Regions from separate parts of the Modestobacter sp. I12A-02662 genome, predicted to be linked through region 2. Evidence: riboswitches for the same ligand, from Rfam matches in the RefSeq annotation. Region 2 holds a riboswitch; each other region holds the start of a gene.

Region 1 (7,076 bases), on a different contig from region 2:
CACCCGCCCGTCGAGGGTGATCACCGGGTTGTCGATGGCCGCGGCGAGCTCCCGGTCGGCGACCGCCGCGGCGTGCGCCAGGGTGTCCCGGGCCGCGCCGTGCACCTGCGGCGCGCAGCGCAGCGAGTAGGCGTCCTGCACCCGGGTGCACGCCGGGCCCCGGTGGCTGGCCATGATCCCGCTGCCGCTCAGCAGGTTCCGCAGGTTGGCGGCCGACGCGGCCTGCCCCGGGTGCGGGCGCAGCGCGGCGAGGTCCGCGGCGAACACGGCGTCGGTGCCGAGCAGGGCCTCGACGCTCATCGCCGCGGCGACGTCCGCCGTGGTCAGCAGCCGGCGCAGGTCGGCGAGCGCCAGCACCAGCATGCCGAGCATGCCGTCGGTGCCGTTGACCAGCGCGAGGCCCTCCTTCTCGGTCAGCACGACCGGCCGGATGCCGGAGCCGGCCAGCGCGTCCACGGCCGGGCGGAGCGCGCCGGTGGCGTCGCGGACCTGCCCCTCGCCCATGAGCGCCAGGGCCACCGCGGACAGCGGGGCGAGGTCGCCCGAGCAGCCCAGCGACCCGTGCTCGTGGACGACCGGCGTCAGCCCGGCGTCGAGCAGCCCGGCGTAGGTCCGTGCGGTCTCCACCCGGACCCCGGTGCGGCCGGTGGCCAGCGTGGACAACCGCAGCAGCATCAGCGCACGCACGACCTCGCGCTCGACCTCGGGCCCGGACCCGGCGGCATGGGACCGGATCAGGCTGCGCTGCAGCTGCGCCCGCCGCTGGACCGGGATGTGCCGGGTGGCCAGGGCGCCGAAGCCCGTCGAGACGCCGTAGTGCGGCCGGTCGTCCCCGGCCAGCCGGTCGACCACCTCCCGGGCGCGCGCGATCTCGGCCAGCGCCTCGTCCGCCAGCCGCACACCGGCGTCCTCGCGGGCGACGCGCACGACGTCCCCGGCCCCCACCGGGCCGATCCCGACGACCACCTGGTCCGGAGCCATGGGGTCATCGCACACGGTGCCCGGCCGGTCGCCTAGGTGTTTGCGCCCCGCTCCTGCCCGGGGACCCGTTCCGCCCGTCCGGCCGGGGTGACCCGTGCGGGCGCTCAGATGCCGGTCTCGGCCGGCAGGTCGCCGTGCCGGACGGCGCGGACCAGCGCGGCGTGGTCCTGCTCGGTCTGGTCGGCGTAGGCCCGGGCGAAGCGGCAGAACGCCTGCCGCACCTTGGGGCCGTCGCCCAGGTAGCCGGCGATCATCGACGCGCCGCTGGTCCGGGCGTGCCCCTTGGCGAGCAGGTAGCCGCAGATCCCCGCGTAGTCGGTCAGCGCGGAGGAGTCGATCCCGTCGACGGTGATCGCGCCCTTCATGTCGCGGAACTGGCGGACGTAGTACTGGACGTCGCCCACGCTCGTCCAGCCGAGCAGCGGATCGCTCACCGTCTGCACCGCCTGCTGGTACTCCACGACCCGCTGCCCCTGGTGGGCGTGCCAGGCCCGGTCGCCGTGCACGAACGGTGCGATCACCGACCGCCGGGCCTGCTTGAGCTGGAGGAACAGCACGTCGTCGGGGCTGCTGCCCTCGCACAGCGCGACCCACGCGCGCAGCCCCACGGAGCCGACGCCGACCACCTTGTGCGCGATGTCGACGAGGCGGTAGCCACCCACCAGCCGCGCCCAGTGCGGGGGCAGCGTGGTCAGGTAGCCGTCCAGCGCCGCGGCCAGCCGGTCGGCCTCGGCCGGCTCCGGCCGGGTGATCAGCGGCGGCTCGTTCACGATGCGGCGCAGCCCGTCGGCCTGCTGCTCGGTGATCCGGGGGAGCGCCCGGTCGCCGGTGCGCTTGCGGGCCCGCCGGGACGACGCCTCGATCTCGGCCCGCAGCGCGGTGCGGGGGCCGGTGCTCAGCATCCGGTCGACGTCCAGCCGGTCGTAGGAGCGGGCGAGCAGCGGCTGCTCGGCCAGCGCCGCGATCTGCAGCTGGTACTCCTCGACGCAGCGTTCCACCGCCTCGCCGCACGCGGACTCCGGGGACCCGTTCTGCCGTCCGGCCACCCAGACGCTCGTGGTGAGCCGCCGCAGGTCCCACTCCCACGCCCCCGGGTGGGCCTCGTCGAAGTCGTTCAGGTCGAACACCAGCTCGCGCTCCGGGGAGGCGTAGAACCCGAAGTTGCCCAGGTGGGCGTCGCCGCAGACGACCGGGGTGATCCCGGTGGCCGGCAGGTCGGCGAAGTCCGCGGCGTGCACGTTGGCCGCGCCGCGGAGGAAGGCGTACGGGGAGGCGATCATCCGCCCGATCCGCACCGGGACAAGCCAGTCCAGTCGCCCGTCGTGCGACTGGACCACCGTGGCGACCGCGTCGGCGCGGCCCGGGGGAGGGGTCCAGTCGCCGAGTGCCGTGCGCGGCACCCGCTCGCGCAACCGGCGGCCGAGCGCGTACCGCTCCGCGCGCGTCGGCGCGCTGCGCCGCAGGGACGAGTACGCCTGGTCGTCGTCGGCGGAGGCCACCACCGTGTGCGATCGCCGGTCCCGCTGCTGTCCGGTCACCTGCCGGAGCTTCGCAGCTCCCACGCCGATCCGGCCACCCGCCGGTGCCCCGGCCGCGGCGGCGGCCGGGGCACCGGCGAGGAGCGTCAGGCGACGCGGCGGGCCGAGGAGTAGGGCATGTAGTCCATGTTGATCACGTTGACCGGCTTGCCGGCGGTCGCCGCGTGGACCACCTGGTTGTTGCCGACGTAGATGGAGGCGTGCCCGCCCCCGTAGAAGAAGACCAGGTCACCGGGCTGCAGGGCACCGCGGGAAACCGGGGTGCCGGCGCTCCGCTGGCCGCTCGTCGTGCGCGGCAGGTTGATCCCGGCCGCCTTGTAGGCGAAGGAGGTCAGCCCCGAGCAGTCGAACGCGTCCGGGCCGGCGGCACCGTACCGGTAGGGCTTGCCGACCTGGGCGAGGGCGACGTTGACGGCGTTCTGGGCGGTCGCCGAGGACGCCGCCGCGGCGGTCGTGGTGGCGGCCTGCGCGTTGCTGGCCTCGGCCACGGCGGGGGCCAGGACGATGCCGGCGCCGGCCAGGGCGGCGAACGCGCCGCGCTGCAGTCGGCGGGCAGGACGAGCGGACGTGGACGTGCGAATGCGCGCCATGGGCGGCGGGTTCTCCTGTTCTCCACAGCCGCCTACCGAGTTAGCTGACGGGTTCGGGCGGGGAACTCGCCCGGCCGCCCTCGTCGTCGTGCGGACGAGGGCGCGCTTCACCCCAGTACTGCGGTGGGTCCCCGGTCCAGGTGGTCGCGTCGTGCGACGGCACCCGGTTCGGCGGCGTCCGGGGGAGGTGTCACCAGGGGTAGGCGACGTGGGGCCTCACTCGGACCGGGACGACGCTAGGTACGGGCCTGAAGCGCTGCAAACGACGGAATCCGTTCCACAGCGGCACCGAGAACAGGGGCTTGACAGCCGAGCCGGATCCGACTCGCCGCCGGTGACCTCCCCATACGGCCGACCGGACCTGCGCGCCCCGCTGTGGGACACCCGTCACTCGACACGACAGGGGCAACATCACAGGCGGCGTGTCCTGACGCAGCGTGCTCGGCAACGTGGCTTGTGATTCGTTGCGTCCTGCCACACTGCAGGCGCGCCCCTGACTCGCAGGCCGCCTCCGCCGTCCGAACGGTGGCGACGGAACGACCGGTCCTGGCCCGGACGCGGTCATGAGGAGGCTGGCGATGGAGTCGGGGAACGTCGTGTCTGGAGCCGAGCGGGTCGTCACGGATCTCCGGGCCCGCGGGCACTTCCTGTGCCTCGCGTACGCCGACGTGGTCCTCGCCTTGTGTTGCCAGGACGCGGCGGTGACGGAGTGGGTCGAGCGGTTCTGCGAGGGCTACTTCACGCCGTCCGCCGGGAGGGTGGAGGACGTCGGGATCTACGCCACGGCGGATCCCGCGCTGCTCGCCGTCCTGCGGTGCTCGACGTCGCACCGGCCCGCAGGGGGGAAGTACGGGTACGTGGAGACCCCGCTGACGGACTCGGTCACCCTGGTGCGCAAGAGCGCCGGGAAGTCCGAGGACGACGACGTGTACCTCCTGCTGTTCCGGGAACGGCGCCAGATCCTGCTCATCGCGCCCGACGACGTCGAGGTGCAGCGCGAGGAGGTCATGCAGGTCCTCCGCGCAGCCGGCAAGTGGCTGCTGATCGAGCGCGGCTGGATCCCCATGCACTCCGCGTGCGCGGCGAAGAACGGCCGAGCCGTCTGCGTCGCCGGGGAGAAGGCATCGGGCAAGACCAGCACGCTGCTCAACCTGCTGGCGCGGAACGGCTGCGACCTGGTCGCGCCCGACAAGTTCCTGCTGCGCGAGGACGCCCAGCGCCGCCTCGAGGTCTGCGGCGTGCCGGGCAAGATCGGCGTCCGCGTCGGCTCAGTCGTCGTGCAGCCCCGGCTGCTGGACTGGCTGGCCCGGGAGGAGGCGCCGTTCTTCCCGCACCTCAGCCCGCAGGAAGTGCAGCGCATCGCCGAGACCAACACCCCGGAGCAGCTGCGGGACCGCAAGGAGAAGGTCCCGCTGCTGCCGACCGAGCTGGCCGGGCTGTTCGGCGGGTCGATCGTGCCCACCGCCCCGCTCGGACTGCTCCTCCTCCCGGTCTTCGACCCGAGCCTCGACGAGTCACGGCTCGTCCGCGTCGACCCGGACCAGGCGATCGCCGTGCTCAGCAAGAGCTATGTCAGCCTGCTGAGCAAGGCCGAGGGCTTCCTGCTGACCTTCTTCGACCTCCAGGACACCCTCCTCGAGGAGCGGCTGGCTGCGCTGCTCGACGAGCACCTGCCCGGGGCGCCCGCCTACGAGGTGCACCAGAGCCACACCACCAACGAGCAGACGGCGGAACTGGTGGAGGCCCTGCTGTAGCCGGGGCGGGGGAGCGGTCTGCCGGTGGGGTCAGCCGTCAACCGAGGGGGGCGGCGAGTCCGGCGAGCCACTCCGCCGGCTCGGGGCTGCTCAGGAGGGCCGTCCCGCTCACCAGCCAGGTGGCCCCGGCCGCCCGGCTGAGCCGGCCAGACTCGTGGTCCACCCCACCGTCGACGCCGAGCAGGCGGCGGCCGGCCAGGGCCCGCAACCGGTCGTACGTCGCGGGCCGGAAGCCCGAGCCGCCGTGGCCGGGCGCGACCGACATCACCAGCGTGGCGAGCTCGCCGGAGGGGACCGTGTCGGTCGGTGTGCCAGGGGAGAGGGCGACCGCCGGCCTGGCGCCACGGCGCTCGATGCGGCGCAGCGCCTCCGACCAGCCCCGCGCCTCGACGTGGACCACCACGAGGTCGCAGAGGTCGGTCCAGGCGTCGACGTGGGCGAGCGGGTCGGTGACCATGAGGTGCACCTCCGCGTCGACCCCGGCCGCCGCCGTCAGCCGCGACGCCGTGTCCGGGTCGAAGCCGCCGGTCCGGGCGAACTCGCCGTCCGTGACGTCCCAGTGCAGGTGCTCGACCCCGGCCGCCGCGAGGCGCTGGGCCTCGGCCGGCTGTTCCGGCGGCGGCACCGACCAGAGGGACGCGGCCGTGCGCAGCGTCACGACGACCTCCGCGTGTGCGGGTGCGGGTCCACGGGGGGCTCGGCGAGGGCCGCCTCGGCCAGCGCACGGTCGGTGACCAGGGACGTGACCAGCCCGGACCGGGCCACCGCGAGGACCGCGGCCGTCTTGGCGGCCCCGCCGGCGACAGCGACGACCCGGGGCACCATGCGCAGCTGATCGGCGGAGATGGACAGGCAGCGCTCGGCGAAGTCCTGCCCCACCAACTGGCCGTCCGCGTCCAGGAGTATGCCGGCGACCTCGGCCTGCACGCCGCGCTCGGCCAGCACGGCCCGGTCGTCCGGGCGCATCACCTCCCGCAGCTGCGATATCGGGGGGTCCCACGAGCCGACCGCGACGACGGCGACGGTGACCTCGTCGAGGAGCTGCAGCGCCTGGGCGACGTCGGGTTGGCGACGCAGCGCCGCGGCGGTCTCCGCGTTCTCCACGAGCAGCGGCGCGAAGATCGCCCGTGCCGACCCGCCGGCCCGCTGCGACGCCCTGCGGACGACCTCGACCGGCGACTCGGTCAGGTCGGACCCGACCGCGCCGGTCAGCTGGACGACGATCACCGGTGGGAGGCTCGCCAGCGACTCCGTCATCGCCGTGAGGGTCCGCCCCCAGGCGAGGCCCAGCACGTCGCCGGCGTGGAGCGTGTCACTGAGCAGATCGGCCGCTGCGCTGCCCACGGAGCGACGGACGGCCGGACCGTCGCCGGTCGCCTCGACGACCAGGACCTCGTCGAGGCCGAGGTGGGCGGCGAGCTCGGCGGAGAGCTGCTGGTCGACGGTGCCCTCGTCGTGGATGGTGATGGTCACGATGCCGGTCTCCCGTGCGCGCTCCAGGAGTCGGGCCACCTTGAACCGCGAGAGGCCCAGCTCCTTGGCCAGGTCGACCTTGCTGACGTCGTCCAGGTAGAAGCGGCGCGCCACCGTCACCAGCTGTGCACGCTCGGACCGCGACAGCCCGGTCCCGCTCAGGCGAGCGCTCTGCTCGATCATCGTGTCCCTTCTGTGACCCGAGTCACTTGCCGAGACCTCTTCCGGCAACTTAACGTACACCGCTGAGCAGCAGCGTTGCTCATATGAGCACCCACATGGGGGAGGTTCCATGGCCGGACGACGCCGTCGGCTCCCGGAGGAGGTCGGGATCCTGGGGATCCTGGTCCTGGTGGCCCTCGTCATGAGTGCGCTGTCCGAGAACTTCCGGACGTTCAGCAACCTGCAGATCCTGCTGCTCAACGGAGCAGTGATCGCGTTCCTGGCGCTGGGGCAGACCTTCGTCCTGCTGACCGGCGGCATCGACCTCTCCACCGGTTCCAACGTCGCCCTGACGGGGATGCTGGCCGCCATCGCCATGCGCGAGGGGATGTCCTGGCTGGTGGCGTCGCTCATCGCCATCGCCGCGGGGATCCTCGTCGGGCTCTTCAACGGCGCGGTGATCCACTACGCGAAGCTGCCGCCGTTCATCGTCACCTTCTCGACGTTCGGCATCGCGGCCAGCGTGCCGCAGATCCTCACCGGCGCGAGCTCCGTGTCCGTGGCCGACCGGATGTTCG
Region 2 (7,076 bases):
GGGATCGACAGCGCGTTCGCGTCGGTCACGAACTCCATGAGCACCGGACCGGGCTCGGCCAGCCCCCGCACCAGGGTGTCGCGGACGTCGCGCGGGTCCTCCACCCGCATCGCCCGGATGCCCACACCCTCGGCGATCGCGGTGAAGTCCGTCGGCTCGTGGTCGGTCTGGAAGTCCGGGATCCCGTCGACCATCATCTCGAGCTTCACCATGCCGAGCGAGGCGTTGTTGAACAGCACGATCTTGACCGGCAGCCGGTGCAGCCGGACGGTGATCAGCTCGCCGAGCAGCATGGCGAGCCCGCCGTCGCCGCTCATCGAGACCACCTGCCGGTCGCGGTCGGCGAACTGCGCTCCCACCGCGTGCGGCAGCGCGTTCGCCATCGACCCGTGCTTGAACGACCCGATCACCCGCCGCCGTCCGTTCGGCGTGAGGTACCGGGCCGCCCACACGTTGCACATCCCGGTGTCCACGGTGAACACCGCGTCGTCGGCGGCCAGCTCGTCCAGCTGCGCCGCGACGTACTCGGGGTGGATCGGCCGCATGTGCTCCACCCGCGACGCATAGGCGCCGACCACCTTCTCCAGCGCCTCGGCGTGCTGGCGCAGCATCGACTCGAGGAAGCGCCGGTCCTTCTTCTGCTCGAGCAGCGGCAGCAGCGCCCGGATGGTCTCGCCGACGTCCCCGTGCACGGCGACCTCCAGCGGGGTGCGCCGGCCCAGGTGCGAGACGTCCGCGTCCACCTGGGCCGTCCTCCGCTGCGGCAGGAAGTTCGTGTACGGGAAGTCGGTGCCCAGCAGCACCAGCAGGTCCGCCTCGTGGGTGGCCTTGTGCGCCGCCCCGTAGCCCAGCAGCCCGTTCATCCCGACGTCGTAGGGGTTGTCGTGCTGGATGACCTCCTTGCCGCCGAGGGCGTGCCCGACGGGAGCGAGCACCCGGCCGGCCAGCTCCATCACCTCGTCGTGCGCCCCCGCGCAGCCGGCGCCGCAGAACAGGGTCACCGTGCGGGCCGAGTTGATCGCCTCCGCCAGGGCCGCGACCTGGTCCGGGGCCGGCCGCACCGGTGACGGCTCGGTCACCAGGGTCATGGCCTCGGTCGGCCCGCCGGACTCCTCGGCGGCGAGGTCGCCGGGCAGCACCACGACCGAGACCCCGCGCCTGCCGACCGCGGTCTGGACGGCCACCCGCAGGGCGTGCGGCATCTGCTTGGGCGTGACCACCTCGCACCAGTACGAGCACTCCTGGAAGACGCGCTCCGGGTGGGTCTCCTGGAAGAACCCCGTCCCGATCTCCTGCGACTGGACGTGCGAGGCGATCGCCAGCACCGGCGTGCCGCTCCGGTGGGCGTCGTAGAGCCCCTGGATGAGGTGGGTGTTGCCGGGACCGCACGAGCCCGCGCAGACCGCGAGCCGGCCGGTCACCTGGGCCTCCGCGGCGGCGGCGAACGCGCCGCCCTCCTCGTTGCTCACGTGCACCCACTCGATCCCGTCGGTGTGCCGGATGGCGTCCACGATCGGGTTGAGGCTGTCGCCGACGACGCCGTAGACCCGGCGGACCCCGGCGTCCCGCAGCATCTCGACCAGTTGGGCGGCGACGGTGGGATGGGCCATGGGTGCCTCCGGTCAGGACGGCGGGGTTGTGGACAGGCCCCTCGGGCGGGGGGCAGCGCCGCCCCGCCCGAGGGGGGTCATCAGTCGGACGTCGGCGGCTCGTCCTTGCCCTGCTCCTCGAGCTCGTCGGCCTCCTCCTTGGTGTGGTGCACCGCCTTGTCGGCGTGCTCCGGCGGGCCGTACACGGTGTAGAGCACCAGGGGGTTGACCCCGTTGTTGACGAAGTTGTGCTTCTTGCCCGCCGGGACGACCACCAGGTCGCCCTGCGCGACGTTCTTCTTCTGACCACCGACCTGCGCCTGGCCGGTGCCGCTGACGAAGGTCAGGATCTGGTCGACGTCGTGCACCTCCTCGCCGATCTCCCCGCCCGGCGGGATGGTCATGATCACCAGCTGGGTGTGCTCGCCCGTCCACAGCACCCGACGGAAGTCGGCGCTCTGCTCGGCGACGGTGGCGATCGTGAAGTGCTCCATGGACGCCCTCTCTCCCGATCTCCTCGCTCCACGGCCGGCGCAGCGCCGGCCGGCCGGCACGGACGCCGGCTCGTGATCCAGTCAAGTGCAGGTAGGCGGCCCGCGCGATCCGAGCTGCAGGCCGCGGGCACATCGACGGCGCGCGGTTGTCCCTGGCCCGACCGGCCCGTCGTGCGCCAGGGTGGGACAGGTCCCGGCGCGGTGCCGGGTGCGGCCAGGGGAGGACGACGGTGACCGACCAGTCAGCGGACGCGGCACGGACGGCGGAGCGGGACGATGCGGTCCGCGAGCCGGGCGGCGAGCACGAGGTCTCGACCCGGGCGGTGATCGACGGGGGCGTGGTCGTGGGCCACGACGGGTCCGCCTGCGCGCAGGACGCCCTGCAGTGGGCGGCCCGGCTGGCCGAGCGTGCCTCCTGGCCCCTGCACGTGGTGCGCAGCTGGCGGATCGCCACCGCGCCTCAGCCGTCCAGCTGGGAGGTGGGCTACGTCCCGCCGATGACCGACTACGAGAAGGCGGTCCTGACCGACCTCGAAGCCGACGTGGTGGCGGCGCTCGGCGCCGAGCGGGCCCGCCAGGTCACGTGCCACGTCGTGCACGTCGCACCGGTGAAGGCGCTGATCCAGTCGGCGGAACACGCCGACCTGCTGGTGGTGGGCGCCCGCGGCCGGGGTGGCTTCGCCGGCCTGATGCTCGGGTCGACCAGCGACCAGATCACGCACCACGCGCCGTGCCCGGTGACCGTGGTGCGCAGCAAGCGCCGCCACTGACCCCGAGGACCCGGCCGGTCCGCGGTCCCGGTCGCGGTGTCCACTGACGGGGTGTCCGCTCCGCGCGCCGTCCCGCCGTCCTTCCTGCAGGGCCACACCCGGCTCGCCCGCCCGTCCCTGGTCCCCGAGGTGCAGCTGCACGTCGCCGACGACGTCGTGGCCCTCTGGGAGGCGATGGAGACCGAGGTCGGCGGCGCCGGGCAGGACCCGCCGTTCTGGGCCGCCGCCTGGCCGGGCGGCCAGGCCCTGGCGCGCTACGTGCTGGACCACCCGGAGGTCGTCGCCGGTCGGCGGGTCCTCGACCTGGGCGCCGGCAGCGGGCTGGTCGCCGTCGCCGCGCTGCGGGCCGGTGCGGCCGCGGTCGTCGCCAGCGACGTCGACCCGTACTCGCACACCGCCGTCGCCCTCAACGAGCAGGTCAACGGGGTGTCCGGGATCGAGGTGGTGGGCGACGTGCTGGACGGCGAGCCCCCCGCCGTCGACGTCGTGCTGGCCGGCGACGTCTGCTACGACCGGGAGATGACCGCCCGGGTGCTGCCCTTCCTCGGCCAGGCCTGGCTCCGCGGCGCGACCGTGCTGCTCGGCGACCCGGGCCGGGCCTACGTGCCGCGGGAGGGGTTGATCGCGGCGGCTGAGTACGACGTCCCGGACGCCGATGGGGAGCAGGTGCGCCGGACGACGGTCTGGCGACTGCCCTGAGCGCACCCGTCACACCCGCCCCAGGGGTGCTGCCACACCTCGGCGTCCTGCGCAACGAGTGGCAGATCACGACGAAATCGGGCCCCGGCGATTGTCACGGCCAGGTAACGGCCCGTACGTTGGCAGTATTCGGTCGGACGACAGATCCCCACCCGGGGGAGCCCGCACCGGATGCCGCCGAGTCGCTGCGCGCAGCGAGCCGGGGACCCACCGCAGCACTGGGGTGAATCCCGCCTCGGGCACACGTGTGCCTGGGACGGGTAGGGCGACTTCCAGCCCGAACCCGTCAGCTAACTCGGTAGGCGGCCACGGAAGATCCGGAGCCCCTCTCTTCATGTCCCACGGCACCAACGCGCACACCTCGATCGAGCAGGTTCCTGCCACCGACGTCCACGCGCTGGCCGAGGCGGACGCCACGGTCGGGACCGACTCCCCGCGCCGCAGCCGGCGCACCCCGGCCGGCTTCCGCCGTCCCGCCATCTACCTGGCGGCCGCCGCCGCGGGCGCGATCATGGTCAACGTGCTCGCCACGAGTGAGCCCGCGGCCCAGGCCACGGCCGAGCCGGTCAGCGTCGCCGCCACCCTCGGGCTGACCTCGCAGCAGAGCGTCGTCGCGGACGGCGTCGTCGGCGAGCGGCTCGGTGAGCTCGCCGCGCAGCGCAGCCAGCGGGAGGGCGAGCAGGCCGCGGCCGCCGCTGCCCAGGCTGCCGCCGACCAGGCCGCCGCTGAGGCGAAGGCCGCCGAGGAGGCCCGGCTCGCCGCCGAGGCCAAGGCCGCGGAGGAGGCCCGGCTCGCCGCCGAGGCCCAGGCCGCCGAGGAGGCTGCTGCCGCCCGGGCCGCCAAGGAGGAGTCCCCGGCGCCGCGGTCCGGCAGCGTCGCCGCATCGGGCTCGTACCAGGACTACGCGCTCGCCAAGGTCGGCGGTGACTCGTCGCAGTTCTCCTGCCTCGAGAACCTGTGGGGCAAGGAGAGCGGCTGGAACCCCAACGCGCAGAACCCCTCCAGCACCGCCTACGGCATCCCGCAGTTCCTGAACTCGACCTGGGCGAGCACCGGGATCGCCAAGACCTCAGACCCGTACCGCCAGATCGACGCCGGGCTGATCTACATCGAGTCGCGGTACGGCTCGCCGTGCAGCGCGTGGTCCCACTCCAAGGCCAAGAACTGGTACTGACCCCAGCAGCGGCCTGACCCGCCGACGAGGCCCCACCCCGACGGGGGTGGGGCCTCGTCCGCGTTCCGCGGCTCCCGTGCCCGCAGGATCGCCCGGTGGTCGAGCGGGCGACGGCGACACCCCGTCCCCCCCGCAGGGCCACGTGCCGCGCGTGGGAGGACCATCGGGGACACTCCACCTGTCCACCCACCCGAGCGAGGAGCACCGACCCGTGGCCAAGCACCGCGCACCCGAGGGTGCCGCGACGGACTTCGATGCAGCCACCAGTGCGCTCGCCGACGTGACCGGGAAGTACTCCGTCGACGTCGCGCACACCCGCATCGGCGTCCGCGCCCGGCACGCCATGGTGACCACCGTCCGTGGGTCCTTCACCGAGTTCGCCGGGACCGCCCACCTCAACGTGGCGGACCCCGCGGCCAGCAGCGTCGAGCTGCGCATCGCGACCGCCAGCGTCGACACCGGGGTCCCGGACCGCGACGCGCACCTGCGGTCCGCGGACTTCCTGGACGTGGAGCGCTTCCCGGAGATCGTCTTCCGGTCGACCGAGGTCGAGCAGGTCGACGCCGAGGTCTACCAGGTCACCGGCGATCTGACGATTAAGGGCGTGACCCGTCCGGTGTCGATCGACTTCACCCTCACCGGCTCCGCGCTGGACCCCTTCGGCAACCTGCGGGTCGGGTTCGAGGGCGCGCTGGCGATCAAGCGCAGCGAGTGGGACCTCACCTGGAACACGGTGCTGGACACCGGCGGTGTGCTGGTCAGCGACCGGGTCCAGGTGGAGTTCGACGTCTCGGCCATCAAGGTCTCCTGAGTCGGGGACGGGGGCGCGCCGGTCGCCTGAGTGACCGGCGGACGCCATCCGCGCCGGCTCACCGGCTGCGGTCGAGAGGAGGTCCGTCCACCGTCTCCCGCGAGTAGCGTGCCGGGCCATGCAACGGTCCCCGGACACGTTGTTCACCCCCGCCTTCATCGCCTTGACGCTGTCCGACCTGGCGTACTGCACGGCCGGCGGGGTGCTGATCGGGGTCACCCCGTTCTTCGTGACCGGGCCCCTGGGTGGTGGACCGGCCGCGGTCGGCCTCGCGGTCGGGGCGTTCAGCGTCACCACCCTGGCGCTCCGCCCGCTGGCCGGCCGCTGGGCGGACCGCCGCGGTCGGCGCCCCCTGCTGATCGGCGGCGCAGCCCTGTTCGCCGTGCTCGTCCTCGGTCACCTCCTGGTCACCGAGCCGGCCTGGCTGGTGGTCCTGCGACTGCTCCTGGGTGCCGCCGAGGCGCTGTACTTCGTCGCCGGGTTCGCCGCCCTGGCCGACCTCGCGCAGCCGGGCAGAGCCGGCGAGGCGTTGAGCTACAACTCGCTGGCCCTGTACGTGGGCCTGGCGGCCGGCCCCCTGATGGGGCAGGCCCTGCTCCGCTGGAGCGGCTTCCCGCTGGTGTGGGCCGCCACCGCGTTGCTGCTGGGAGCCGCCGCGCTGCTCGCCGTCCGGGTACCCGAGACGCTCGAGGCCGTCGTCGAAGCCGGTCTTCCCGCGCCGCTGTTCCATCCTGCCGCGCTGGTCCCCGGACTGGGACTGTCCACCGGGGTGGCGGCAGTCTCCGGCTTCCTCGCGTTCGCGGCGTTGTACGCCACCGATCTGGGCCTGGACCTGTGGAGCACCGTTCCCGCCGTCTTCGGAAGCGTGGTGGTGACCTGCCGGGTCGTGTTCGCGACCCTGCCCGACCGGCTGCCCCCGCTGCGTCTGTCCGCCTTCGCACTGGGGGTGAGCGGAGCGGGGCTGGTGCTCTGCGCCGTCGTCCCCACGGCATGGGCCCTCGTCGCCGGCGCGGCCGTGTTGGGCGTCGGAACGGCCTTCCTCACGCCCGCCGCCTTCGCCGCGGTCTTCAGCCGCGTTCCGCCGACCGAGCGCGGCAGCGCAGCCGGGACGGCGACCGTCTTCATCGACCTCGGGTTCAGCGGTGGTCCAGTCCTGCTCGGCGTGGTGGCGGCGACCAGCAGCATCCCCGTGGCCTTCCTCGCTGGCGCGGTCCTGACCGCATCGGGAGCGGCCCTGCTGATGTGCCACACGACGCCGGCGGCACCGCTGCGGACCGGGTCGGGGCCGGCCTGAGTTCCCGGACCCGGCCGGCAGCGATGAGTCCGCTGGATGCCGACGGTCTCTGACGACGAGCGCGTCGTCCCCAGGAGGCCCCGGCATGTCGCACCTGTCCCGGTTCGTCACCGTGTGGTCCGCCCTGCAGGCCCGGGTCGAGGACGGCCGCGTGCCCGGCTGGGCCGCCGCCGTCCGGTACCGCGGCGAGATCGAGGTCCGCGCCGGCGGCTGCCTGACCCTCGGCGGGGCCCCGGCCGGCCCGG
Region 3 (7,076 bases), on a different contig from region 2:
GGTTCGTCGGCCCCCGGATGATCCCGTTGCTCGAGCGCGCGGCCGGACCGGCCCGCGCCGAGGAGGGCTGAGCGGCCTCACCGGCATCGGCGCACCCGGACCGGCCCGCGGGCGGTGGCCACGTCGACCTCCGCACCCCGCTGGGTGACCTCGACGCGCCCGGCCGCCGCCAGCCGCCCCGCCGCCTCCCGGGCCGCCGGCATGAGGGCGCGCCAGCCCTCCGGATCGACCGCCCGGGCCGCCTCCGACGGGCAGATGGTGGTGCCGCCCGCGCGCCGGTCCAGCAGGGCGTCGATGGCCCGCTCCAACGCCCGGTCGACGTCGCCCACCCGTCCCAGGGTGCCCCGTCCGGCCGGGTCCGGCGCGTCGGGCCCGGTTCGGTTTCGGTCGCCACCCGGGCCGAGTAGCCGCCGGGCATGGCCACGCATCCGTCGCGAGGCGGCGTCGGCACCCGCAGGCGCGGCATCAGCACCGTGGGGTGGGTCCTGCGTGGCGCGGCGGCCGGCGCGGCCGGGACGAGCGTGCTGAACGCCGTCACCTACCTCGACATGGTCGTCCGCGGGCGCGGGGCCAGCTCCACGCCGGAGCAGACGGTGGAGAGGCTGGCGGACAAGGCGCACGTGGCGATCCCCGGGGACCAGGAGACCCGCTCGAACCGGGTGCAGGGACTCGGCCCGCTGACCGGGCTGGCCGCCGGCATCGGCATGGGGGTGCTCACCGGGCTCGTCCGGGCGACCGGCTTCCGCTCCCGGCCGCTGGTGGGCACCGGCTTGATCACCGCCGGCGTGCTCGTCGCCGCGAACGGCCCGATGACCGTCCTGGGCATCACCGACCCGCGCACCTGGTCGACCACCGACTGGGTCAGCGACGTCGTCCCGCACCTGGCCTACGCCGCGGTGGTCAAGGCGACGATGGACACCTGGGAGTGAGGACTACGTCGCCCAGCCGCGCTCGTCGACCCCGCCCGGCACCGGGGCGTCGGGGTCGTAGGGCGTCCGGGTGAGGACGAAGGTCGCCAGGTCCAGGTGGTCCGGGGCGATGCGCAGCGTCTCGCCGGCGTAGTAGCCGTCCAGCCCCACCCAGGTGCCGTCCGGCCGCGGGGCGAACCGGCTGGCCCGGCCCGCCCGCCCGGGCATCGGTCCCAGGTGCAGCAGCCCGCCGCCCTGCGCCCGCAGCACGTGCGGTGCCGGTCCCCAGAACCAGACGCCGAGCTGCTCCAGCGGCACCGGCGGCGGCTGCGGAGCCCAGGCGGCGACGATCCGCGGTTCGGCCTCGCGCAGGTCCCCGAGCAGCCCGGGGACCAGGGGGTCCAGCCCGCTGGTGGTGTTGGCCAGCGTCACCGCGCCGGCCTCCTCGACCCGGTCGACGAAGACACCGGCGAGGAAGCCGGGCATCGAGCCGCCGTGCCCGACCAGGGTCTGCCCGTCGACCCGCAGCACCTGCAGCCCCAGCCCGTAGGCCGACCAGCCCGGCACCGACGGGTCCACCCCCGCGGGCACCGTCATCTCCTCGAGGGTCGCCGGCGAGAGCACCTCCCCGGTGTCACCGAGCAGGAAGGCGGCGAACCGGCCGAGATCGGTCAGCGTCGCCCACAGCTGGCCGGCGGCCGCCATCACCCCGGCGTGGTGCTCGGGCTCGGGGAGGACGACGTCGGCCCACGGGTGCACGGCCGTCCCCGGGGCGGCGGCTCCGTCGGGCCGGGGCGTCGTGCGGGTCATGTCCAGCGGGGCGAGCACCTCGTCCCGGACGACGTCCTCCCAGGAGCGCCCGCGGTGCCGGGCGACGAGTTCCCCGAGCAGCCCGAAGCCCAGGTTGGAGTAGTGGAACCGCCGGGCGGTGCCGAGCACGACGTCGTCCTCGGTGAGCTGCAGGTCCGCCAGCGAACCGCCGGGCACCCGCTCCCACCAGCCGCCGGGGCTCTCCGACGTCACCCCGGCGAGGTGGGAGAGCAGCTGGCCGACCGTCCGGTCGCCGAGCGGCGTGCCGGGCACGTGCTCCTCGAGCCGGTCGTCGAGGCCCAGCCGGCCCTCGTCGCGCAGCCGCAGCACCACGACCGCGGTGACCGTCTTGCTGATCGAGCCGATCCGGTACTGGACGTCGGTGTGCGGCTCGGCGACGTCCCCCCGGCCCGCCGACCAGGCCAGCCCGCCGTCCCGGACCACCCCGGCCACCAGGCTCGGCGCCCGGCCGTCCCGCTGCACGCGGGCGGTGCGGGCGAGCAGCCGGCGGGCGGTGGCGGGCAGGACGGGTTCGACCATGGGCGGAGGCTAGCCAGCCGTCGCCGTCACCGCCCCGGACGGCAGGTGCCCGGCACGCTGCGCCCACCGCTCGAACCAGACGGTGACCAACGGGGGGACCGACGCGGCGAGCGCCAGCAGCGCCGTGCGCGGGCTCCAGCGCAGCACCCGCCAGGCGAGCAGGGCGAGGCCGACGTAGAGCACGAAGACGGCGCCGTGCACCGGCCCGGCCAGCTGGACGCCGAGCTCCGAGGTGCCCAGCACCCACTTCACGAACATGCCGGCGAGCAAGAGCACCCAGGACACCGCCTCGGCGATGGCGACGGCGCGGAAGGCGCGGGCGACGGTCGGGGGGTCCAGGAGTCGGGCAGCCACGACCGGGGTCAACGCACGACCGGGCGCGCGGGCTCCCGGATGTGACCGACGTCCCCCGGATGCCACGGAGCCCCGGTCGCCAGACGGCGACCGGGGCAACGCGACGTGCTGGACCGGGTCCTTACTCAGCCCGCGAGACGGCGCATCGCGGTGATCTGGCCCATGTAGTCGATGGAGACGACCTTGACGCTGCTGCCCGACGTCGGCGCGTGCACCATCTGCCCGTTGCCGATGTAGATGCCGACGTGGCTGACCGGGCTGTAGAACGCCAGGACGTCGCCGGGCTGCAGGTCGCCGCGGCTGACCGCGCGGCCCATCGAGGCCTGGCCCTTGCTGGAGTGGGGCAGCGGGATTCCCGCGGCGGCGTAGGCGTACTGCACCAGGCCGGAGCAGTCGAAGGAGTTCGGCCCCGCGGCGGCCCAGACGTAGGGGTCGCCGATCTGCGCCATGGCGGTGCTGACGGCGGCCTGCGCGGCACCGCTGCCGCCGACGACCGGGGGAGCCGGCGGGGTGCCGGGCGCGGGCGCCGCACCCGGCGGCAGGGCCGGGGTGGTCGGGTGCCGCTCCGCGTCGGCGCGGGAGGCCGCCTGCTCCGCGGCGTCCAGCCGCTCGTACTGGGCCTGGTAGTCGGCGATCTGCTCGTTGAGGTCGTCCTGCTGGGCAGCGACGCGGTCGACCTGCGCCTGGGCGTCGGCCGCGGCCTCCGCCGCGGCGTCCTGCGCCTGCCTGGCGGTGTCGTCGGCGGCCTGGGCCGCCGCGAGGACCTCGGTGTTGTGGTCGGCGATCACGTCGAGGGTGCCGACGCGGTCCATCAGCTCGTCGGACGAGGAGCTGCTGAGCATCGCCTCGAGCGTGCTCAGCTGCTCGCCGGTGTAGGCGCTGCGGGCCACCTGGCGGACGGAGTCCCGAGCGGTGGTCAGCGCGGCCTCGGCGGCCTCGACCTGGGCGGCGGCCTCGTCGGCCGCGGCCTGCTGGGCCTTCAGCTCCTCGCGGGCGTCGTTGAACTTCTCGGTGACGACCTCGAGCTCGTGCGCCTTCTCGGCGACCAGGGTCGCGGCCTCGCCCGAGGTGGTCGGGTCGGCCAGGGCCGGCAGCGGGGTGAGCGCGACGGCGCCGGCGGCGAGGAGCGTGAGGAGGACCCGACGAGGGGTGGCCCGCCGACGGGCAGGGCTGTGCGAACTCGCCATGTCTGGCGGGTGGTCCCTTCTTCCACGTGCCGCCTACCGAGTTAGCTGACGGGTTCGGGCGGGAAGACGCCCGGCACCAGCGGCCCGAGACGGGCCGCGGGTGCTTCACCCCAGTACTGCGGTGGGTCCCCGGTCCCCTGGCCCGCCGCGACTGCGCGGGCCGTGGAGTTCGGCGGCGGTCCGGCCGGTCGTCACCCGGGAGGGTGACCGAGGTGCCCGTCGGACCGCGGTCGACCCTAGGGGCGTTATGTGGTCGTGACAAACCCCTTCGGTCAATTTGTGGACAAACTCCCGGCGTGTGCTTCGACACGCTGGCGGAGCGTGACAGGCACGCGGTGCGCAGGGTCCGGCCCGGCGGGGGTTGTGCCTCGTCCTCCGCCGCCGGACGGCCGACACGCGACCCGACCTGGTCGCCTCCGCCCGGCCGCGACCGGGGGGCCGACCGGGACGGGGCGTGCGCTGCGTCCCGTCTCCGGCCGTCTCCACCACGCTCCGCGAGCACCGCGCGGACCACGCCGCGGACGGCGGTGCGGGGCCTGCTGCGCCGCGTGCACGCCGACCCGCCAGGATGAGCGCGTGCCGACGATCTCCCCCGCCGCCTGGGACGACCCGGAGGTCGCCCAGCTGACCGCCGCGCAGCAGGCCGAGCTGCGCTCCCGCCACGACGGCGCCGTCGAGGCGCTCAGCCGCGGCTGGACCACCCTCCGCCTGGAGACCGGTCCCCGGCAGCCCGAGGCCGTCGGCCTCTACACCCGGGCCGGGTACGAGCCGGCCGCCGCGTTCGGCTCCTCCGAGGACGACCAGGACTCCCTCTTCCTCGCGCGGGGGCTCACGTGACCGGCCCGGCCGCCCGCCACGACGCCGTCGTCGTCGGCGGCGGGCACAACGGCCTGGTCGCCGCGGCCTACCTGGCCCGCGCCGGGTGGTCGGTGCTGGTGCTGGAGCGACGGCCCGTGCTCGGCGGGGCCGCGATCAGCCAGCAGGTGTTCCCGGGGGTCGACGTCCGGTTGTCGGCGTACTCCTACCTGGTCAGCCTCCTGCCCGACCGGATCGTCACCGACCTCGACCTGCAGGTGACGCTGCTGGACCGCGCGGTCGCCTCCTACACCCCCCTGGTGCGCGACGGCGCCCACGGCGGGTTGCTGGTCGAGCGGGAGGAGGGCCCGGCGACGGCGGCCTCCTTCCACGCCCTCACCGGCGGGGACGCCGAGTTCGCCGGCTGGCGGCGGTTCTACGGCCGGCTGGCGACCCTGGCCGAGGACCTCGCGCCGACCCTCACCGAGCCGCTGCTCGGCGAGGCGGAGCTCGCCGGCCGGCTCCGCGACCCGGAGCTGTGGCACGACCTGCGGGAACGGCCACTGGCCGACGTGGTCGGTGCGCACCTGTCCGACGACGTCGTCCGCGGGATCGCGCTCACCGACGGGCTGATCGGCACGTTCGCCGACGTCCACGCCGCCGACGGGCTGGCCGGCCGGTGCTTCCTGTACCACCTGATCGGCAACGGCACCGGGCGGTGGCGGGTCCCGGTCGGCGGGATGGGCGCGGTGAGCGGCGCGATCGCCACGGCCGCGCGCGCCGCCGGGGCCGAGCTGGTCACCGGGGCGACCGTGACCGCGGTCGAGACCCGGCCGGACGGCGTCACGGTGCACTGGACCGACGACGACGGGACGGCCCGGGCCGCCGACGCGGGCTACGCGGTCTCCGGGGCGGCACCCGCCGTGCTCGACGAGCTGCTGGGCACCACCGCCCCTGCTCCCCGGCCCTCGGGCTCGCAGCTCAAGGTCAACATGGTGCTCGCCCGGCTGCCCCGGCTGCGCTCGGGCGGCGACCCGCACCGGGTGTTCAGCGGCACGGTGCACGTCGACGAGGCCGCCTCGCAGATCGACGCGGCGTACGCGCAGGCCGCGGCCGGCCGGCTGCCCGACGTGATCCCGTTCGAGGTCTACTGCCACTCGCTGACCGACCCGACGATCGTCGGGGACACCGGCCTGCACACGCTCACGCTGTTCGGGCTGCACACCCCGGCGGAGCTGTTCACCACCCACCCCGACGGCACCCGCGACGAGGCGGTCGCCCGGGTGGTGGGCCAGCTCGACGAGTACCTGGCCGAGCCGTTGCTCGACTGCCTGGCCCGGGACGCCGACGGCCGGCCGTGCCTGCAGGCGGCGTCCCCGCTGGACGTGGAGGCCTCGCTGGCCATGCCCGGCGGGCACATCTTCCACGGCGACCTGTCCTGGCCGGTGGCCGCCGAGCCCGCCGAGGCGGGCGGCTGGGGCGTGGCGACCGCGCACCCCCGGGTGGTCGCGGCGTCCTCGGGCGGGACCACCCGCGGCGGCGCGGTGAGCGGGCTGGGCGGCTTCGCCGCCGCGCAGCACCTGCTGGGGCGCTGACCGGCTGCCGCTGACGCGGGCGGCGAGGCGTGAGCGGTGGCCCACGGGGAACCCAGACGGAGCCGGTCCCCGGCCGGCTCCGACCGACGCCCCCTCGGGAGGCCGCATGAGCACGCCGTCCAAGCGCCCCGCCGACGAAGGCGGGGGCAAGCTGCCACGGAGCCGCGCGCGCACGCTGATCCTGGTCACGATCGCGCTGCTCATCGTCGTCGCGTTCGGCTACATGATCCTGGTGTCGGTCCTCGCCTGACCCCTCGACGGGCACGACGCCCGCCGACCTGGTGACATTGGTCGGTGCAGGTGGCGAGAGAGGTCCGCGGCCTGCTGGCCACCGTCCGGGTCCGGCTGCGCGGGCGGGACACCGCGCTCATCGCCGCGGGTCTCACCTTCTACGCGGGTATCGCCGTCGTCCCGGGACTGGTGCTGGCCCTCGGGCTGACCAGCTGGGTGACCAGCCCGGGGACCGTGCGGGAGCTGACCGACCAGCTGGCCGGGGTGCTCCCCGCCGAGCTGGGCGCCCCCCGGGCGCTCGCCCGGCTGGCCGAGGCCGGCACCGGGCTGACCGTGGTCGAGGCGCTGCTGACCCTGCTGCCGATCTCCCTCTACGGCGAGGGGCTGCGCCGGGCGCTGCTGCGCTTCACCAGCACGCAGGACCGGTTCACCGGCTGGCGCGGCCGCCTGCTGTCCCTCCCGCTGCTCGTGGTGGCGCCGCTCCTGACGTACCCGCTGCTGGTGGCCGGCGGGGCCCTGGCGCGGCTGTCGGAGGAGCCGGGGGTGAGCTCCGGCCTCGCCGCGTTCGCCGTCGGCTACTACTCGGTGCTCGCCGCGCTCACCGTTCCGCTGGTCTGGGTCTTCCGGGTGGTGGCGGCCGAGCGGCTGCGGTGGGC
Region 4 (7,076 bases), on a different contig from region 2:
CCGGCGTCGCGCACCCGGCGATCATCGAGCACCTGCAGAGCCTCGGGGTCACCGCGATCGAGCTCATGCCGGTGCACCAGTTCGTGCAGGACGACACCCTGCTGCAGAAGGGCCTGCGCAACTACTGGGGCTACAACACGATCGGCTTCTTCGCCCCGCACAACGAGTACGCGCAGAACACCGACGGGCAGCAGGTCCAGGAGTTCAAGGGCATGGTGCGCGACCTGCACGAGGCGGGCATCGAGGTGATCCTCGACGTGGTCTACAACCACACCGCCGAGGGCAACCACATGGGCCCGACCCTGTCGTTCAAGGGCATCGACAACCGGGCGTACTACCGGCTGGTCGACGGCGACGAGCAGTACTACATGGACACCACCGGCACCGGGAACTCGCTGAACGTCCGCACCCCGCAGTCGCTGCAGCTGATCATGGACTCGCTGCGCTACTGGGTCACCGAGATGCACGTCGACGGCTTCCGCTTCGACCTGGCCTCCACGCTGGCCCGCCAGTTCCACGAGGTCGACCGGCTGTCGGCGTTCTTCGACCTGGTCCACCAGGACCCGATCGTCAGCCAGGTGAAGCTGATCGCCGAGCCGTGGGACATCGGTGAGGGCGGCTACCAGGTGGGCAACTTCCCGGCGCTGTGGACGGAGTGGAACGGCAAGTACCGCGACACCGTCCGCGACTTCTGGCGCGGCGAGGAGGCCACCATCGGCGAGTTCGCCAGCCGGATCTCCGGCTCCGCCGACCTGTACCAGCACTCCGGCCGCCGTCCGGTGGCCAGCATCAACTTCGTCACCGCGCACGACGGCTTCACCCTCAACGACCTCGTCTCGTACAACGAGAAGCACAACGAGGCCAACGGCGAGGGCAACAACGACGGCGAGAGCCACAACCGCAGCTGGAACTGCGGCGTCGAGGGCACGACGAAGAAGAAGGACGTGCTCACCCTCCGCGCCCGGCAGCGGCGCAACTTCATCGCCACGCTGATGCTGTCCCAGGGCGTGCCCATGCTGCTGCACGGCGACGAGCTCGGCCGCACCCAGAACGGCAACAACAACGGCTACTGCCAGGACTCCGAGCTGACCTGGATCGACTGGGCCGAGATCGACGAGGGACTGCTCGAGTTCACCAAGCTGGTCACCAAACTCCGCACCGACCACCCGACGTTCCGCCGTCGCCGGTTCTTCCACGGCCGCCCGGTCCGCCGGGAGGAGGGCGACCCGGTGCAGGACATCGCCTGGCTGACCTCCGCCGGCGAGCTGATGTCCGACGAGGACTGGGACGCCGGGTACGCCAAGTCGCTGGCCATGTACCTCAACGGCCACGGCATCCGCGAGATGGACGAGCGCGGCGAGCTGGTCACCGACGACTGCTTCTACCTGGCCTTCAACACCTCCCACGAGCCGATCGACTTCACCCTGCCCAGCGACGAGTACGCCCAGGGCTGGACCGTCGTCGTGGACACCGCGGAGCTGGGTGACGTGGAGCCGGTCACGGTCAAGGCGGGCGACAAGCTCACCCTGCAGGCGCGGGCGATGGTCGTGCTGCAGGCCGACGCGTGAGCACGCCGTCCGCTGACGGGCACCGCCGCCGGGAGGTGCCCGCGGGCACCTACCGGCTGCAGGTGACCGCCGACTTCACCCTCGACGACGCGGCGGCCGTGGCCGGCTACCTCGCCGAGCTCGGCGTGACCCACGCGTACTCCTCCCCGCTGCTGCGCTCGGCCGCGGGCAGCACCCACGGGTACGACACCACCGACCACGCGCACATCGACGAGTCGCGGGGCGGGCAGGCCGGGTTCGACCGCTTCATCTCCGCCCTGCACGAGCACGGCCTCGGTCTGGTGCTCGACCTGGTGCCCAACCACATGGGTGTCAGCGACGCAGCCGAGTCCCCGTGGTGGTGGGACGTGCTCCGGCACGGCCGGGACAGCGCGCACGCGACCGCGTTCGACATCGACTGGGACTTCGGCGGCGGCCGGGTGCGCATCCCCGTGCTCGGCAGCGACGAGGACGTCGCGAAGCTGGAGCTGGCCACGGTGGACGGCGAGCTGGAGCTGCACTACTACGACAACCGGTTCCCGGTGGCGCCGGGCACCGCTGAGGCCGGCGACGACCCGGCCGCGGTGCACGCCCGGCAGCACTACGAGCTGGTCGACTGGCGGCGCGCCGACGACGAGCTCAACTACCGCCGGTTCTTCGCGATCAACACGCTCGCCGGGCTGCGGGTGGAGGACCCCGAGGTCTTCGACGCCACCCACCGGACCATCGTGGAGCTGGTCGACGGCGGCTCGGTCGACGCGCTGCGCATCGACCACCCCGACGGCCTCGCCGACCCGAAGGGCTACCTGGACCGGCTGGCCGAGGCCACCGGCGACCGGTGGACCGTGGTCGAGAAGATCCTGGAGCCCGGGGAGGAGCTGCCGGACAGCTGGCGGACGGCGGGGACGACGGGCTACGACGCGCTCGCCGAGGTGGACGACGTCCTGGTCGACCCGGCCGGCGAGACGGCGATCACCGCGCTGGACACCGAGCTGGCCGGCGCGCCCGTCGACTACGCGCGGCTGGTGCACCACTGCAAGCGCGAGGTCACCGACGGGATGCTGGGCTCGGAGGTCGCGCGGCTGCAGCGGATCGTCGGCGAGCTGCCCGGCATACCGGCCGAGCAGGTGCGCGAGGGGCTGGCCGAGCTGCTGGCCAGCTTCCCGGTGTACCGCAGCTACCTGCCCGACGGGCGGGAGCACCTCGACGAGACGGTCCACGCGGTCAAGCAGCGCCGGCCGGACCTCACCGCCGCGGTCGACGCCCTGCACCCGCTGCTGGGCCAGGCCGGCACCGAGCTGGCCACCCGGTTCGAGCAGACCTCCGGCCCGGTCATGGCCAAGGGCGTTGAGGACAGCGCCTACTACCGGTGGGCCCGGTTCGTCGCGCTCAACGAGGTGGGCGGGGACCCGGCCCGGTTCGGGACGACGGTCGCCGGGTTCCACGAGGCGCAGCAGCGGCGGGCCGAGCGGCGTCCGGCCTCGATGACGACGCTGTCCACGCACGACACGAAGCGCAGCGAGGACGTCCGGGCCCGGCTGGCGGTGCTGGCCGAGGTCCCTGCCGAGTGGGCGGAGCTGGTGCGCCGGCTGCTCGACCGGCACCCGCTGGCCGACCGCTCCCTGGCGCACCTGGTGTGGCAGAACCTGGTCGGCGCCTGGCCGCTGTCCCGGGAGCGCGCGCACGCCTACGTGGAGAAGGCCGCCCGCGAGGCGGGCACCTCGACCACCTGGACGAACCCGGTGCAGGAGTTCGAGGAGCAGCTGCACGGGCTGGTCGACGCCGCGTTCGACGACGAGGCGACGCACGGCGCGATCAACGCCTTCGTCGCCCGCATCGCGCCGTTCGGGTACAGCAACTCGCTGAGCCAGAAGCTGCTGCAGCTCACGATGCCCGGCGTCCCGGACGTCTACCAGGGCACCGAGCTGTGGGACTTCTCGCTCGTCGACCCGGACAACCGCCGTCCGGTCGACTACGCGCAGCGCCGCTCGCTGCTCGCCCGGCTGGACGGCGGCCGGGTGCCCCCGGTCGACGAGACCGGTGCGGCCAAGCTGCTGGTGGTCTCCCGGACCCTGCGGCACCGCCGTGACCACCCCGAAGCGTTCACTGCCTACACGCCGGTCGAGGTGGCCGGCGCGGCAGCGGACTCCGTCGTGGCCTTCGACCGCGGCGGCGTGGTCACCGTGGCGACCCGACTGCCGGTGCGCGTCGCCGGCACGGGCTGGGGCGACACCGCATTGCAGCTGCCCACCGGCGCCTGGCGGGACCTGTTCACCGGTGCGCGGGTGGTCTCCGACGCGGCCGGCGCACCAGTGGCGGAACTGCTCACGAGGTTGCCGGTCGCCCTGCTCGTCCGCGACTCCTGAAGCACCTCCGGGGGCGGGACCCCGCACGAGGAGCACGGACACGTGTCGTCCCGGGCCGGTCGCTGTGCGCAGCGACCGGCTCGGCCTGTCACCGACACACCGACAGGACGCGCCGGGCTCGCTCAGCGAGACTCGCCGGTTCCGCTTAGCGTTCCCGGCGCATCCGGGCACCCTGGCCGGGCTGCGAGGCGCCGGACCGCCCAACCCCGTCCACCGGCCGCCTGACATCGAACCTCCCGGACGGGGGTGGGGGACCCACATCCGGCGCGCCCGCAACCAGGAGTGCGCCTCGGGGTGAAGCCGCGGCACGCGGCCGGGCACCGATCGCCCGAACCCGACAGCTCACCTCGCCGGCGGTGATCGGAGGATCCCGCATGTCCCAGCACGTCCAGCACACCCCTGCCCGCCGCCGCCTGCTCCGCGCGGGCGTCGTCGGCACCGCCGCGCTCGGTACCGCCCTCGCCCTGGGGGTCTCACCCGCGCAGGCCGCCGAGCACGACTGGACCGGCGTCGCGAAGTGCGAGTCCAGCGGCAACTGGCACATCAACACCGGGAACGGCTACTACGGCGGGCTGCAGTTCAGCTCTCCGACGTGGCTCGGCTACGGCGGCGGGCAGTACGCGTCGCGGGCCGACCTGGCCACCCCGGCCCAGCAGGTCGAGATCGCCGAGCGCGTCCTCGACGGCCAGGGCATCGGCGCCTGGCCGCACTGCGGCCGGTACCTGACCGGCGGGTCCACGGCCGCGGCCGCGGCGCCCGCACCGGCAGCACCGGCACCGGCGGCCCAGGCGCCGGCCGCCGCCTCGTCGTCCGGGAGCACCTACACGGTGCAGCCCGGCGACACCCTGGCGGAGATCGCCGCAGCCCATGGCGTCAACTGGCGCCAGCTGCACAACCAGAACGGCAGCACGATCAGCGACCCGAACCGGATCTTCGTCGGTCAGGTCATCACGGTCTGACGCGCCGAGGGCGGCCGGGGCATCAGCCCCGGCCGCCTCCGGGGGGCAGCGCCATCCCGTGGGCAGCGCCGTCCGGTGGGCTCAGGCACACCGAGGGTTGGCCCGCCGGGACGCGGGCATGATCTCCCGCGCCGCCCGCCCGACCCGCCTCTGGAGGCCCCCGCATGTCCGAGCCCGTCGAGTTCTCCGTCTGGGCGCCCGTGCCCGAGCGGGTCCGCCTGCAGGTCGACGGCGAGGTGCACGACATGCGGCAGGACGACGCCGGCTCCTGGCGTGCCACGGTCCCGGCGTCCCCGGAGGCCGACTACGGCTTCCTGCTCGACGACGACGAGACCCCCCGCCCCGACCCGCGCTCCCGGCGGCAGCCCGACGGCGTGCACGGGCTGTCCCGGCGCTTCGACCCCGCGGCGTACACCTGGCGGGACCGCGCCTGGACCGGCCGCCGGCTCGCCGGCGGTGTCGTCTACGAGCTGCACATCGGCACGTTCACGCCCGAGGGCACGCTGGACTCGGCGATCGACCGGCTGGACCACCTGGTCGACCTCGGCGTCGACTTCGTCGAGCTGTTGCCGGTCAACGGGTTCAACGGCACGCACAACTGGGGGTACGACGGCGTCGCCTGGTACGCCGTCCAGGAGACCTACGGCGGCCCGGCCGCCTACCAGCGGTTCGTCGACGCCTGCCACCAGCGTGGCCTCGCCGTGATCCAGGACGTCGTCTACAACCACCTCGGCCCGTCCGGGAACTACCTGCCGCTGTTCTTCCCGGTCTTCAGCGAGGGCGGGGCCAACACCTGGGGCAACTCGGTGAACCTCTCGGGCCCCGACTCCGACGAGGTCCGCCGCTACATCATCGACAACGCGCTGATGTGGTTGCGCGACATGCACGTCGACGGCCTGCGGCTGGACGCGGTGCACGCCCTGGTCGACGAGCGCGCCACCCACGTGCTGGAGGAGATGGCCGTGGAGGTGGAGCGCCTGTCGGTCGCCGAGGGCCGCCCCCTGACGCTCATCGCCGAGAGCGACCTCAACGACCCCTCGCTGGTCACCCCGCGCGTGGCCGGCGGCAAGGGGCTCGACGCGCAGTGGAGCGACGACTTCCACCACTCCCTGCACACCCAGCTCACCGGCGAGGCCCAGGGCTACTACGCCGACTTCGCGGCGGCCGGCCTCGGGGGCCTGGCCAGGACGCTGACCGGCGCCTACTTCCACGACGGCGCGTGGTCGAGCTTCCGGCGCCGGCACCACGGCAGGCCGGTGGACACGAACGCGTTGCCCGGCTGGAAGTTCCTGGCCTACCTGCAGGACCACGACCAGATCGGCAACCGCGCCGTCGGTGACCGGATCTCGGCCACCCTCTCGCCCGGCCTGCTCGCCGTCGGTGCGACGCTGGTGCTGACCAGCCCGTTCACGCCGATGCTGTTCATGGGTGAGGAGTGGGGCGCCTCGACCCCGTGGCAGTTCTTCACCAGCCACCCCGAGCCCGAGCTGGGCAAGGCCACCGCGGAGGGCCGGATCGGTGAGTTCGCCGCGCACGGCTGGGACGCCGCCGTCGTCCCGGACCCGCAGGACCCGGAGACCTTCACCCGGTCCAAGCTGAACTGGTCCGAGCTCACCCAGGAGCCGCACGCGCAGCTGCTGGCCGTGCACCGGTCGCTGATCGCGCTCCGGCACGCACACCCCGACCTCGTGGACCCCGACCTCCGCAGCATGGCGGTCAGCTGGGACGACGCCGACCGCTGGCTGGTCGTCACCCGCGGCTCGCTGCGGGTGGTCGCCAACCTCTCCGACCAGCCCCGCGAGGTCGACCTGGACGTCCCGGCGCACGAGCTGCTCCTCGCCACCGGCGAGCCGCCCACGCTGGACGGCAGGACCGTCACGCTGCCGGCGGAGAGCGCCGCCGTGGTCAGCACCCGCTGACCGTGCGGCGGCTGTTCCCCGACCCCGGACCGCTGGAGGACACTGCCGCGCTCGCCGACGCCTACCGGCTGCCGGCCGGCCGGCACCTGCGGGTCAACTTCGTCGCGTCCCTCGACGGCGCCATCGCCGTCGAGGGCCGCAGCGGCGGGCTCGGCTCGGACGGCGACCGGCGGGTGTTCCGCGTGCTGCGGGCGGTGTCCGACGTCGTGCTGGTCGGGGCGGGCACGGCCGCCGCCGAGGGGTACCGCCCGGTGTCCGCCGACTCCGCCGTCGGCCGGCTGCGGG

Evidence for each region. Region 2 has a riboswitch for cyclic di-AMP ahead of HL189_RS19010 (transglycosylase SLT domain-containing protein). Riboswitches for the same ligand answer to the same signal wherever they lie in the genome.
Region 1: it holds a riboswitch for cyclic di-AMP, as region 2 does, so the genes downstream of both, HL189_RS12210 (C40 family peptidase) here and HL189_RS19010 (transglycosylase SLT domain-containing protein) in region 2, are expected to answer to the same signal.
Region 3: it holds a riboswitch for cyclic di-AMP, as region 2 does, so the genes downstream of both, HL189_RS17890 (C40 family peptidase) here and HL189_RS19010 (transglycosylase SLT domain-containing protein) in region 2, are expected to answer to the same signal.
Region 4: it holds a riboswitch for cyclic di-AMP, as region 2 does, so the genes downstream of both, HL189_RS13645 (transglycosylase family protein) here and HL189_RS19010 (transglycosylase SLT domain-containing protein) in region 2, are expected to answer to the same signal.

The regions. Positions count from the first base shown of each region.
Region 1 is NZ_JABGDE010000007.1:181,081-188,156, forward strand. It holds gene hutH (histidine ammonia-lyase) at 1-981, opposite strand, end outside; gene HL189_RS12205 (DUF2252 domain-containing protein) at 1,086-2,519, opposite strand; gene HL189_RS12210 (C40 family peptidase) at 2,606-3,109, opposite strand; cyclic di-AMP (ydaO/yuaA leader) riboswitch at 3,123-3,278, opposite strand; gene HL189_RS12215 (hypothetical protein) at 3,706-4,863, shown strand; gene HL189_RS12220 (ribulose-phosphate 3-epimerase) at 4,901-5,521, opposite strand; gene HL189_RS12225 (sugar-binding transcriptional regulator) at 5,518-6,519, opposite strand; gene HL189_RS12230 (ABC transporter permease) at 6,629-7,076, shown strand, end outside.
Region 2 is NZ_JABGDE010000013.1:131,697-138,772, reverse strand. It holds gene HL189_RS19030 (pyruvate dehydrogenase) at 1-1,610, opposite strand, end outside; gene HL189_RS19025 (cupin domain-containing protein) at 1,691-2,083, opposite strand; gene HL189_RS19020 (universal stress protein) at 2,314-2,853, shown strand; gene HL189_RS19015 (methyltransferase) at 2,905-3,552, shown strand; cyclic di-AMP (ydaO/yuaA leader) riboswitch at 3,718-3,872, shown strand; gene HL189_RS19010 (transglycosylase SLT domain-containing protein) at 3,887-4,726, shown strand; gene HL189_RS19005 (YceI family protein) at 4,938-5,537, shown strand; gene HL189_RS19000 (MFS transporter) at 5,656-6,831, shown strand; gene HL189_RS18995 (serine hydrolase domain-containing protein) at 6,917-7,076, shown strand, end outside.
Region 3 is NZ_JABGDE010000012.1:94,586-101,661, reverse strand. It holds gene HL189_RS17915 (Lrp/AsnC family transcriptional regulator) at 1-71, shown strand, start outside; gene HL189_RS17910 (DUF3253 domain-containing protein) at 78-329, opposite strand; gene HL189_RS17905 (hypothetical protein) at 417-929, shown strand; gene HL189_RS17900 (serine hydrolase domain-containing protein) at 933-2,258, opposite strand; gene HL189_RS17895 (DUF3817 domain-containing protein) at 2,268-2,612, opposite strand; gene HL189_RS17890 (C40 family peptidase) at 2,738-3,799, opposite strand; cyclic di-AMP (ydaO/yuaA leader) riboswitch at 3,815-3,984, opposite strand; gene HL189_RS17885 (hypothetical protein) at 4,376-4,636, shown strand; gene HL189_RS17880 (phytoene desaturase family protein) at 4,633-6,189, shown strand; gene HL189_RS17875 (hypothetical protein) at 6,296-6,439, shown strand; gene HL189_RS17870 (YhjD/YihY/BrkB family envelope integrity protein) at 6,484-7,076, shown strand, end outside.
Region 4 is NZ_JABGDE010000008.1:172,053-179,128, reverse strand. It holds gene glgX (glycogen debranching protein GlgX) at 1-1,568, shown strand, start outside; gene treY (malto-oligosyltrehalose synthase) at 1,565-3,913, shown strand; cyclic di-AMP (ydaO/yuaA leader) riboswitch at 4,129-4,284, shown strand; gene HL189_RS13645 (transglycosylase family protein) at 4,288-4,872, shown strand; gene treZ (malto-oligosyltrehalose trehalohydrolase) at 5,037-6,791, shown strand; gene HL189_RS13635 (dihydrofolate reductase family protein) at 6,794-7,076, shown strand, end outside.